3 regions of the Pradoshia sp. Z4_20 genome follow, and region 2 is predicted to be linked to each of the others. Evidence: riboswitches for the same ligand, from Rfam matches in the RefSeq annotation. Region 2 holds a riboswitch; each other region holds the start of a gene.
What was found. A riboswitch is a leader RNA that binds a small molecule or an ion and turns the genes downstream of it on or off. The one in region 2 is predicted to bind S-adenosylmethionine.
Positions count from the first base shown of each region.

Region 1: it holds a riboswitch for S-adenosylmethionine, as region 2 does, so the genes downstream of both, metK (methionine adenosyltransferase) here and AC4BHP_RS10680 (methionine ABC transporter ATP-binding protein) in region 2, are expected to answer to the same signal.
Region 3: it holds a riboswitch for S-adenosylmethionine, as region 2 does, so the genes downstream of both, AC4BHP_RS14170 (methionine ABC transporter ATP-binding protein) here and AC4BHP_RS10680 (methionine ABC transporter ATP-binding protein) in region 2, are expected to answer to the same signal.

Region 1 covers NZ_JBZAJD010000009.1:26,520-29,804, forward strand. Annotated here, with positions in the region: gene pckA (phosphoenolpyruvate carboxykinase (ATP)) at 1-1,144, opposite strand, end outside; SAM riboswitch class I at 1,523-1,651, shown strand; gene metK (methionine adenosyltransferase) at 1,785-2,984, shown strand; gene asnB (asparagine synthase (glutamine-hydrolyzing)) at 3,182-3,285, shown strand, end outside.
Region 2 covers NZ_JBZAJD010000003.1:115,965-119,249, forward strand. Annotated here, with positions in the region: gene AC4BHP_RS10675 (methionine ABC transporter permease) at 1-148, opposite strand, end outside; gene AC4BHP_RS10680 (methionine ABC transporter ATP-binding protein) at 138-1,151, opposite strand; SAM riboswitch class I at 1,233-1,339, opposite strand; gene AC4BHP_RS10685 (pyridoxal phosphate-dependent aminotransferase) at 1,835-3,001, shown strand.
Region 3 covers NZ_JBZAJD010000006.1:120,362-123,646, forward strand. Annotated here, with positions in the region: gene AC4BHP_RS14165 (methionine ABC transporter permease) at 1-311, opposite strand, end outside; gene AC4BHP_RS14170 (methionine ABC transporter ATP-binding protein) at 329-1,348, opposite strand; SAM riboswitch class I at 1,471-1,582, opposite strand; gene AC4BHP_RS14175 (YrzE family protein) at 1,812-3,285, shown strand, end outside.

The sequences.
Region 1 (3,285 bases), on a different contig from region 2:
CGAGTTCAGTCCCTGCCAATTTACTCGTATAACCGCTTAGAAAATGATACATTGCCTGTTCTTTGGTTAACTTGCTGATTGGAGGCAGAACACCAAAAGCATCAGCAGTTAAAAAGATGATTGTATTGGGATGGCCCGCTATACTAGGTGTGACGATGTTCTGCATGGCTTCGATAGGGTAAGCTGCCCGGGTATTTTCAGTTAACATTCCATTATCATAGTCAGCAATTCTCGTATCTTCATCTACAACCACATTCTCTAGTACAGAACCAAAGCGTATGGCATTAAAAATTTGAGGCTCTTTTTCCTGTGTGAGATTGATGCATTTTGCGTAACAGCCGCCTTCAATATTAAATACACCATCAGGAGACCAGCCATGTTCGTCATCACCTATAAGGCGGCGATTTGGATCGGCTGATAAAGTAGTCTTTCCAGTGCCGGATAGGCCAAAGAAAAGAGCTACATCTCCCTCGAAACCTACATTTGCTGAACAATGCATAGAGAACACATTTTTCTCAGGCAACAGGTAATTCATGATTGAGAAAATGGATTTTTTCATTTCACCTGCATACTCGGTGCCTCCAATTAAGACGACTTTTTTCTCAAAAGAAATGATGATAAACGTCTCAGATTGTGTACCGTCCACGAGAGGGTTTGCTTTAAAACCTGGTGCTGAGATAATAGTAAACTCAGGAGAATGATTTTCAAGCTCTTCTTTAGTGGGGCGGATAAACAGCTGATGTACAAATAAATTGTGCCAGGCATATTCATTGATTACTTGTATAGGAAGGCGGTAGTCTGTTGCAGCCCCAGCAAACCCATTAAATACAAATAATTCATCTCGTTTTTCGAGGTAATCGATAACTTTATCATATAATTTAGAGAATGCGTCTTCAGATATTGCTTGATTGACGCTTCCCCAGGCTATTTTATCTTTAGTGGCAGCTTCCTCTACAATATATTTATCCTTTGGAGATCTGCCGGTATATTTACCTGTTTCGGCTTTAATCGCTCCAGTAGATGTGAGGATGCCCTCTTTTCTGGTTAATACTTTTTCAACTAATTGTGGCACTGAAAGCTGAATGTGAATATTATCATGAGTAAGTAATTGTTTCAATTCATTGGAAACTCCTACACTGTTCATAAGGTATCATCCTTTTCCAGAATTTTGGTAAGCATATTATATGGAAAATAGTATAACACATTTAATCGATTTATCCATACTAATTGTGTTAATTTTCAAAAATATGGTTTAATATAGTATATAAGAATAATTATTATTGTTTTCATTGGTGAAAGAATAGGGATATTAGTCAATATTGATGGATAAATAATAAAGTATATTTATTTGAATATTCGTAAATTAATTATATCAATATCATAATTGAAATGCGAATTTTAAGTTCTGACTGTACTTCTTTTAGAAAAAGGATGAAGCTAAAGTTTTATCTTAACAATATATTCCTGTTTATTTATTGACAGAAAATGATGGATAAGATAATATATACATTTGATATGGATACTCTTATCAAGACTCGGTGGAGAGACGAGCTCTATGAAGCCGGGGCAACCTGCAGTTTGATTCCTTATAATGGAAATCACGCAAAGGTGCTAACTTGATGCAAGGTTATAATGCCTTGAACGATGAGAGTGAAAGGCAGATTTCTGAGACTCAGACCTTTCCTCTTTTCTTTATAAAGGGGAAAGGTCTTTTTTCGTATAATCAGGAGATAATTAAAGATAATGAGTAGCCATAAACAGGGAAACTGAAGGAGGAAATATACATGTCTAATAAGAGACATTTGTTTACATCAGAATCTGTAACAGAAGGTCATCCGGATAAAATTTGCGATCAGGTTTCTGATGCCATTTTGGATGAAATATTAGCAAAGGATCCAAATGCAAGGGTAGCCTGCGAAACATCTGTTACCACTGGATTAGTTTTAGTAGCGGGAGAAATCACTACTTCTACGTATGTGGATATTCCAAAAATTGTACGTGACACAATCAAAGGGATTGGTTATACACGTGCAAAATATGGTTTCGATGCAGAAACATGCGCTGTCTTAACCTCTATTGATGAACAATCTGCAGATATCGCCCAAGGTGTAGACCAAGCTTTGGAATCAAGAGAAGGCACGATGTCAGATGAAGAGATTGAAGCAATTGGGGCGGGAGATCAGGGTCTAATGTTCGGTTTTGCCTGCAACGAAACAGAAGAATTAATGCCTCTTCCTATTTCTCTTGCTCACCAATTATCTAGAAAGCTGGCTGAGGTTCGTAAACAAGAAGTTCTTCCATACTTGCGCCCTGATGGAAAAACACAAGTCACAGTGGAATATGATGAAAATAAAAATCCGGTAAGAATTGATACCATCGTAATCTCTACTCAGCATGACGCGGAAACAACACTGGATCAAATTAAGAAAGACTTAAAAGAACAAGTAATTAAACCGGTTGTTCCTGCTCACCTTATTGATGAACAAACTAAATATTTTATTAACCCAACGGGCCGTTTTGTTATTGGAGGTCCACAAGGGGATGCAGGCTTGACTGGCCGTAAAATCATTGTTGACACGTATGGTGGATACGCACGTCACGGTGGTGGAGCATTCTCTGGTAAAGATGCTACAAAAGTAGACCGTTCTGCTGCCTATGCAGCCAGATATGTAGCTAAAAATATTGTAGCAGCAGGTCTTGCAGATAAAGCAGAAGTTCAGCTGGCTTACGCGATTGGTGTAGCTCAGCCAGTATCTATATCCATTGATACGTTCGGTACAGGTAAAATTGAAGAGGAAAAATTAATTGAATTAGTACGTGCTAACTTTGATCTGCGCCCTGCAGGAATCATAAAAATGCTTGATTTAAGACGTCCGATTTATAAACAAACAGCAGCTTACGGACATTTTGGACGTAATGATTTAGATCTTCCTTGGGAGAAAACTGATAAAGTAGAAGTACTGCGTACGGAAGCTAACATCTAAGATAAACAGCATAAACATTTCAAGAAAGAGGGATAAACCCTCTTTCTTTTTTTGTCTAAATATGGTAATATTAGGAAACTATGAAATCGGGTATAATGGATCGTATTTTGTCGGGACCCTAGCTCATATCTAAAATCTAATTCTTTGATATTTTTAAATGAAAAACAGTCGAAAGTAAAGGTAGTGAGTGAATAATAATGTGTGGATTTGTAGGATGTATGCATGATCACCAACAAGCGAATCAGGATTCAGAACTAATTAAAAGTATGAATGACTTGATTACGCATAGAGGGCCGGATGA
Region 2 (3,285 bases):
CCTTTTCTGTCACATATAATAGAATTCCAACTGGTAAACCAATCACGATTGCGACAGCTAAAGAAATGGAAATCATGTAAATCGTCTGCAAAAATGCTGTGTTAATTTCAGGAATAAGCTCTATAAAGTGGTTGAAATCAAAGCCCATGTTGGAACACCTCCACTTCTGCCTCTCGACTTTCTATATAAGATATCGCTTTATTAATCTCTTCCTTCTGTCCGCGAAGCTCCATGATAAAAATACCTAAAGGCAATTCCTGAATATATTCAATTGAGCCATGAAGAAAATTGCCTTTTACATTAAATTGCTGAAGCGTATCCGATATGACTCCCTCACCGGCAACCGTTCCCCTAAACGTCACCTTGACAATCGGACCCTTGCAACTTTGGTAAATAGCGTCAGGTATATCGAACGAAACAACACTGTTAATGAATTCCTTCGTAAGATCGGCATGGGGTTTAGCAAAAATATCATACACCGAGCCTTCCTCAATGACCTTGCCATCCTGCATAATCGCCATTCGATTACAAATTTCCTTTACTACATTCATCTCATGTGTAATCAACACAATCGTAATATTGAGCTCCTTATTGATTTTTTTCAACAAATTCAATATTGATTTCGTTGTCGTCGGATCTAGTGCTGAAGTCGCCTCATCACAAAGGAGTACTGTCGGGTTATTCGCCAACGCCCTTGCAATCGCTACACGCTGCTTCTGTCCCCCACTTAGCTGCGAAGGATACACTTCACGCTTTTCAGCTAATCCGACCATTTTCAACAGTTCTTCTACTCGGTCTTGTATTTGAGTCTGCGGCACTTTTGCTGCCTTTAAAGAAAAAGCTATATTTTCAAAAACTGTTTTCTGGCTAATAAGATAAAAGTGCTGAAAAATCATCCCGATTTTTAAGCGTGCATGACGCAATTGCTTGCTTCTCAACTTAGCCAGATCAATTCCATCAACTGTGATATTTCCCGATGTTGGACGCTCCAACAAATTAATACAGCGTAGCAGCGAGCTTTTACCTGCTCCTGAGTACCCGACAATCCCGAATATCTCGCCTTTTTTAATTGTTAAGGAAACGTTGTCAACTCCATTTACTATACCGCTTTTAGTTTTGTAAATCTTATTAACATTCTGAATTTTTATCATATGCCAACCTCTATCTCTACACATTTTTTGAAACAAAAATGCCCCTCTCATCTGAAAGGGGCATCGAAATACATCTATCTCGACTTATCTTTCAGAATGTAATACATTCTGCAGGAATTGGCACCTTCCCTATTAAGGGGGTTGCCGGACGTCATAGGGCCTAGTCCCTCGGTCGCTCTCGATAAGCTATAGCTTTATTTGATTTGTTTATGATATTACAGACTTCAGAATAGTCTGTCAACAAAAACCTTTTTGACGTAAACTGTTGAACCGCTTTCATCATTGCAATTTCAATAAAATATTCCAATCCACATACATCGGATTAAAAAACTCCCCATTCTTCTTCGTAGGGCTGAACTGACGATAATGTAAAACTCTACATTTTCGCAAGCCGACTGAATAACACTTTCATCGCTCACTATTTTCATCTGCCAAACAAGCTCATTTAATGTATAGTCTCCACATTTCACATTTTCCGAAAAACAATCATTTCTGAAAAAGCTACCACACCCACTTCATCAAACGTTCCCCTATAATCTATGACTCAGCAAATCTAATAACCATTTACTACCGCTATATTCAAATTCTTTCAGCTCACTATAGACATTTCTAAATAAAGGTTATAGAATTTTATCTATTATTTAAATATTCAAAACTATATTCTCTTCGTAAAGGTGAATTATATGACATATTCAGAACGCTTAAAAAAACTGCCAGTCCAATTTTTTGCAACACTTGTCCTAAAAGTTAACAGCGCTATAGCTGAAGGCAGAGACATTATTAATCTCGGACAAGGAAATCCTGATCAACCTACTCCTGCGCATATCGTCAAAGCCCTGCAAGTGGCGGCTGAAGATGCACAAACTCATAAATATTCTCCATTTCGGGGTTTGGAAGAGTTGAAAGAAGCGGCAGCACAATTTTATCACAAGCAATATGGCGTCGAGGTTGACCCTAAAACTGAAGTTGCCATCCTTTTTGGAACGAAGGCCGGACTAGTTGAGCTACCAATGTGCTTGCTCAACGATGGAGAGCTAATGCTCTTGCCAGACCCAGGCTATCCCGACTATTTATCTGGAGCTGTATTAGCAAACGTAAACTATGAAACTTTTCCACTAACAAAAGATAATCAATTTTTGCCGGATTATGAAAGCATCCCTTTAGAACAAAGGACCCATGCAAAGCTAATGTATTTAAACTACCCAAATAATCCTACCGGAGCTACCGCAGATCATGCTTTTTTTGAAAAAACAGTATCATTTGCAAAAGAAAATAACATTACCGTACTTCATGATTTTGCCTATGGAGCTATTGGCTTTGATGGACAAAAACCTATCAGTTTTCTTGAAACGGAGGGTGCAAAAGAAGTCGGCATTGAAATGTACACACTCTCGAAAACTTACAATATGGCAGGCTGGCGTGTTGGCTTTGCTATCGGAAACCCAGCTATCATCGAAGCACTCAATCTCATTCAAGATCATCTTTACGTCAGCCTCTTCCCTGCTGTACAAAAAGCGGCAATCGCAGCCTTGACAGGGGAGCAATCCTGCGTAGAAGAGCTTATCGAACGCTATGAACGACGACGAAATTCCCTCATTGGCGCTTGCAATAAAATCGGCTGGAAAGTCGAAGCCCCAACTGGTTCATTCTTTGCTTGGCTTCCTGTCCCTGCCGGTTTTAAGAGCGAGAGCTTTGCTGATTATTTGCTTGAAAAAGCAGATGTAGCCGTTGCAGCAGGAAAAGGCTTTGGTGAATACGGAGAAGGCTACATTCGTGTCGGCTTATTAGTAGACGAAGACCGGCTAATAGAAGCTATTGAACGTATTGGAAAGCTAGGAATATTCACTTAAACAACTGCGGTATTGAACTGCTCCCTGTCTAGTAAACAATGAATATAATAAAAGCAGAACCCTGAATTCTAAGGGGTTCTGCCGCTCAATCTCTATTGATAACGTTGTTACAGATGCTATTAACGCCTCTTTTAAAATTCGTTTTTTTAATAATACTATTCTATTTTACTGTGCCCCAAAATCAATCGCCCCATGTGATCAATACAGCGTTCTTTTTTTTTGAGCACAGAAAAACTCCCCATTAGGTAAGCCAGATTTTTCAAACTGTCTTACCTAATGGGGAG
Region 3 (3,285 bases), on a different contig from region 2:
GCAATATAAGGACCTGCATAAAATACAAGCGGTACAATGGCGGCATTCGTTCCAATCGCCGATCCAACAACCAATCGTGTAAATGGAATCAAAGCCACCAATAAAATAATGAAGGGAACCGAGCGTAAAATATTAATGATTGGGTTCAATATATTAAACACCCACTTATTCTCCAGAATGTGACCCTTTCTCGTTATGACGAGTAAAATCCCTAAAGGCAATCCAATCACGGCCGCGAATAGTAAGGAGAAGAAAACCATATAGAGTGTGTCACTGAATCCAATCAGTAACTGTTCAAGTGTAATTTCCATTCCTAAAAACTGTTCATTCATGATAGCTTAACCTCCTGCAAGAGCACATCCTCACTCTCTATGTATTGGATCGCCTTCTTTATTTCTTCTGTTTCACCGATGACCTCAACGATTAAATTCCCAAAAGGGGTTTCCTGTATTTCAGAAATATTGGCAGAAAGAACACTTAAATGGACATCAAAACTTTTCGCCACTGTTGAAAGTAGATGCTTGCCAGACGAAGATCCCAAAAAATTAAGTTTCCAAACTGCTGGTTTATTCTCCTTTAAGGATTTCAAAAAGCTCTGCGGAATCTCGTCGTGAATGACTGTTCTAACAAACCGCTTGGCAACCTCAGTGGTTGGCTTGGAAAAAATATCAAGAACAGGACCCTGCTCAACAACCCTCCCATTTTCCATGACAGCGACCTTATTGCATATCTCTTTAATCACCGACATTTCATGTGTAATAAGCAAAATTGTTATATTGTATTCTCGGTTTATTTTTTTCAATAGCTCTAAAACATCCCTGGTCGTCTGCGGATCCAATGCCGATGTAGCTTCGTCACATAGCAGGATAGATGGATTCGTGGCCAGAGCTCTCGCAATTCCAACCCTCTGCTTCTGTCCCCCTGACAATTCATCCGGGTAACTTCGACCCTTAGCTGATAACCCCACGAACTCCAGTAATTCTCGAACTCTATTTTGAATCGTTTCTTTACGAACGCCGGATAGTATCAATGGAATCGCTACATTATCAAATACCGTCTTAGATTGAAGTAAATTGAAATGTTGAAAGATCATCCCGATTTTCTTTTTCTCTGCCCTTAATTCCTTTGCTTTGAGACTGGCAAACGATTTACCATTCACAAGGACCTCCCCCTCAGTAGGCCGTTCAAGCATATTAACTAAACGCAAAAGTGTACTTTTCCCGGCCCCGCTGTATCCTACCACTCCAAAAATATCCCCTTTTTCAACCGTTAAATGAACGCCTCTCAGAGCATCTACGCTTTGACCATTTGCTTGATATGACTTTTTTATGTTTCGAAACTCAATCATGTTCTCTCCTCCAGGCCTAAAAAATTCGAAATGCAAAAAGCCCCTTCTGTCATTAGACAGAAGAGGCTTTGTATGAACATATACATAAAAAGACAAGTAGAAATATGTTCGCTTAAAGCTTCCTCTTATCTCTCAAACAGATGTTTGTTGGAATTAGCACAGTATTTTTACCATAGTAAAAATCCGCTGCCGAAGTATCATAGGGCCAAATCCCTCCACTTCTCTCGATAAGAATCGCTTGCTATTCAATTAAATTTGATGTTTCCAACTATATCCTATCTTGTTTAGCAATGTCAATAATAATTTATAATATTTAAAATATTTTTGATTTATAATAAAGAATATCCTAAATCAAGTTACAGCAACTAAAATTCATGAATATTTCCAATTCATGAATCATTTTGGCCAGTTATTCGTATAGGATATTAAGGTAAATTATAGAAAAAATAAGGAGGGGTACTTTGTGGGAAATATCTTCATCTATTCCATTATCATTGGGATTATATCGGCACTTATTCTTGTGCCATTCAAAAATAATGAAAAATTACGTATCCATATGAAGGGGAAAACAAAACTGCTTGTTTTTGTCAGCTTAGCTGCATTAATCACGATTGGAGCATTTTTATTTTATTACTTCACCCTATTGGATCAAACTATCTCTTCTCTTTGGATTTTTGTCATCATACTAACCTTGCTGGGTTCAATGCTTGCTACGGGTATGGAGAGAACCATTAAGGGTATTTTATTTGCAGGTAGTTTGCTTGTCGGTCTCTATTTTTTAACGGCATTTCTGTTCAATGCCGATGAAAAGTATACTATAGCTAAAATGGACATCAAAGAAGAAATTCAAACATTTGATGAAAATAAAAAGCCGGCCAGCGTGCCTCCTCAATACGCGCGCAATAAAATGAAAAAAGCATTTGGCCAGGTACCAAATACGAGCTACTACGAATTAGGGAATTTACAAATCCAAAAAGTAGATGGTGAGTATGTTTATATTGCTCCAGTCGAATTTTCAGGATTCTTCAAATGGCTGAAAGGGAAAGAAACTCCTGGTTACTTTATATTGAGTGCTACAGATTCATCAGCCAACCCAAAATTTGTTGATGCAGAAATGATCTACACTCCTTCTGCATTCTTCAATAAAGAAACAGAGCGCCGTATTCGTCTACAGTATCCATCCTACATATTCTATGGGGATTCACAGCTTGAAGTAGATGATAATGGCGCGCCATTTTATATTCGCTCTTATGGTGATTTTGTCTCTGCCAGAAATGGCTTTAAGGTAAAAGGTGTTGTGGTGATGGATGCCAAAACTGGGAAGTCCAACTCTTATTCCCTTTCTGAAGCGCCCGAATTTATTGATGGTGCCGTTGCACCAGAAGTCGTCAGTACACAAAACAGCTACTTCGGAAATTATATTCATGGCTATTGGAACAGCCTATTTGGAAAATCAGATGTTAAACTGCCTTCTGATGAGGGTACCGAAGCGAATGTAAGTCCGATCTTTGATGAAAATGGAGATATGTATTATTTCACTGATTTCACGAGTCCTAAAGAAGGCGTCGATTCTATGCTCGGCTATGCGCTCACAAATTCCAGGACAGGTAAAGCTGTCTATTATACAGGTAATATGGAGGAATCCTACATGGATTCACAGGGTGCCCTGCAAATTATCGAGAAGAAGTTTATAGAAAAGAAATGGGAAGGAGAAATGCCCATCATCTATAATTTTTACGGTGAAGCCAGTTGGTTAACAGGAGTCCTGGATTCAAATGGATTCCTACAAAATTATTTCATTGTATCTGCTGCCAATCCTGAAATAACAGCATATGGGTCAACGCCAAATGAAGCCTTAAAGCTATACAAAACAGCACTTCAAAAAGGCGGCGGAACGGTTAACGGCACCTCCACAAGTGTTGAGAAGAAAATCGATG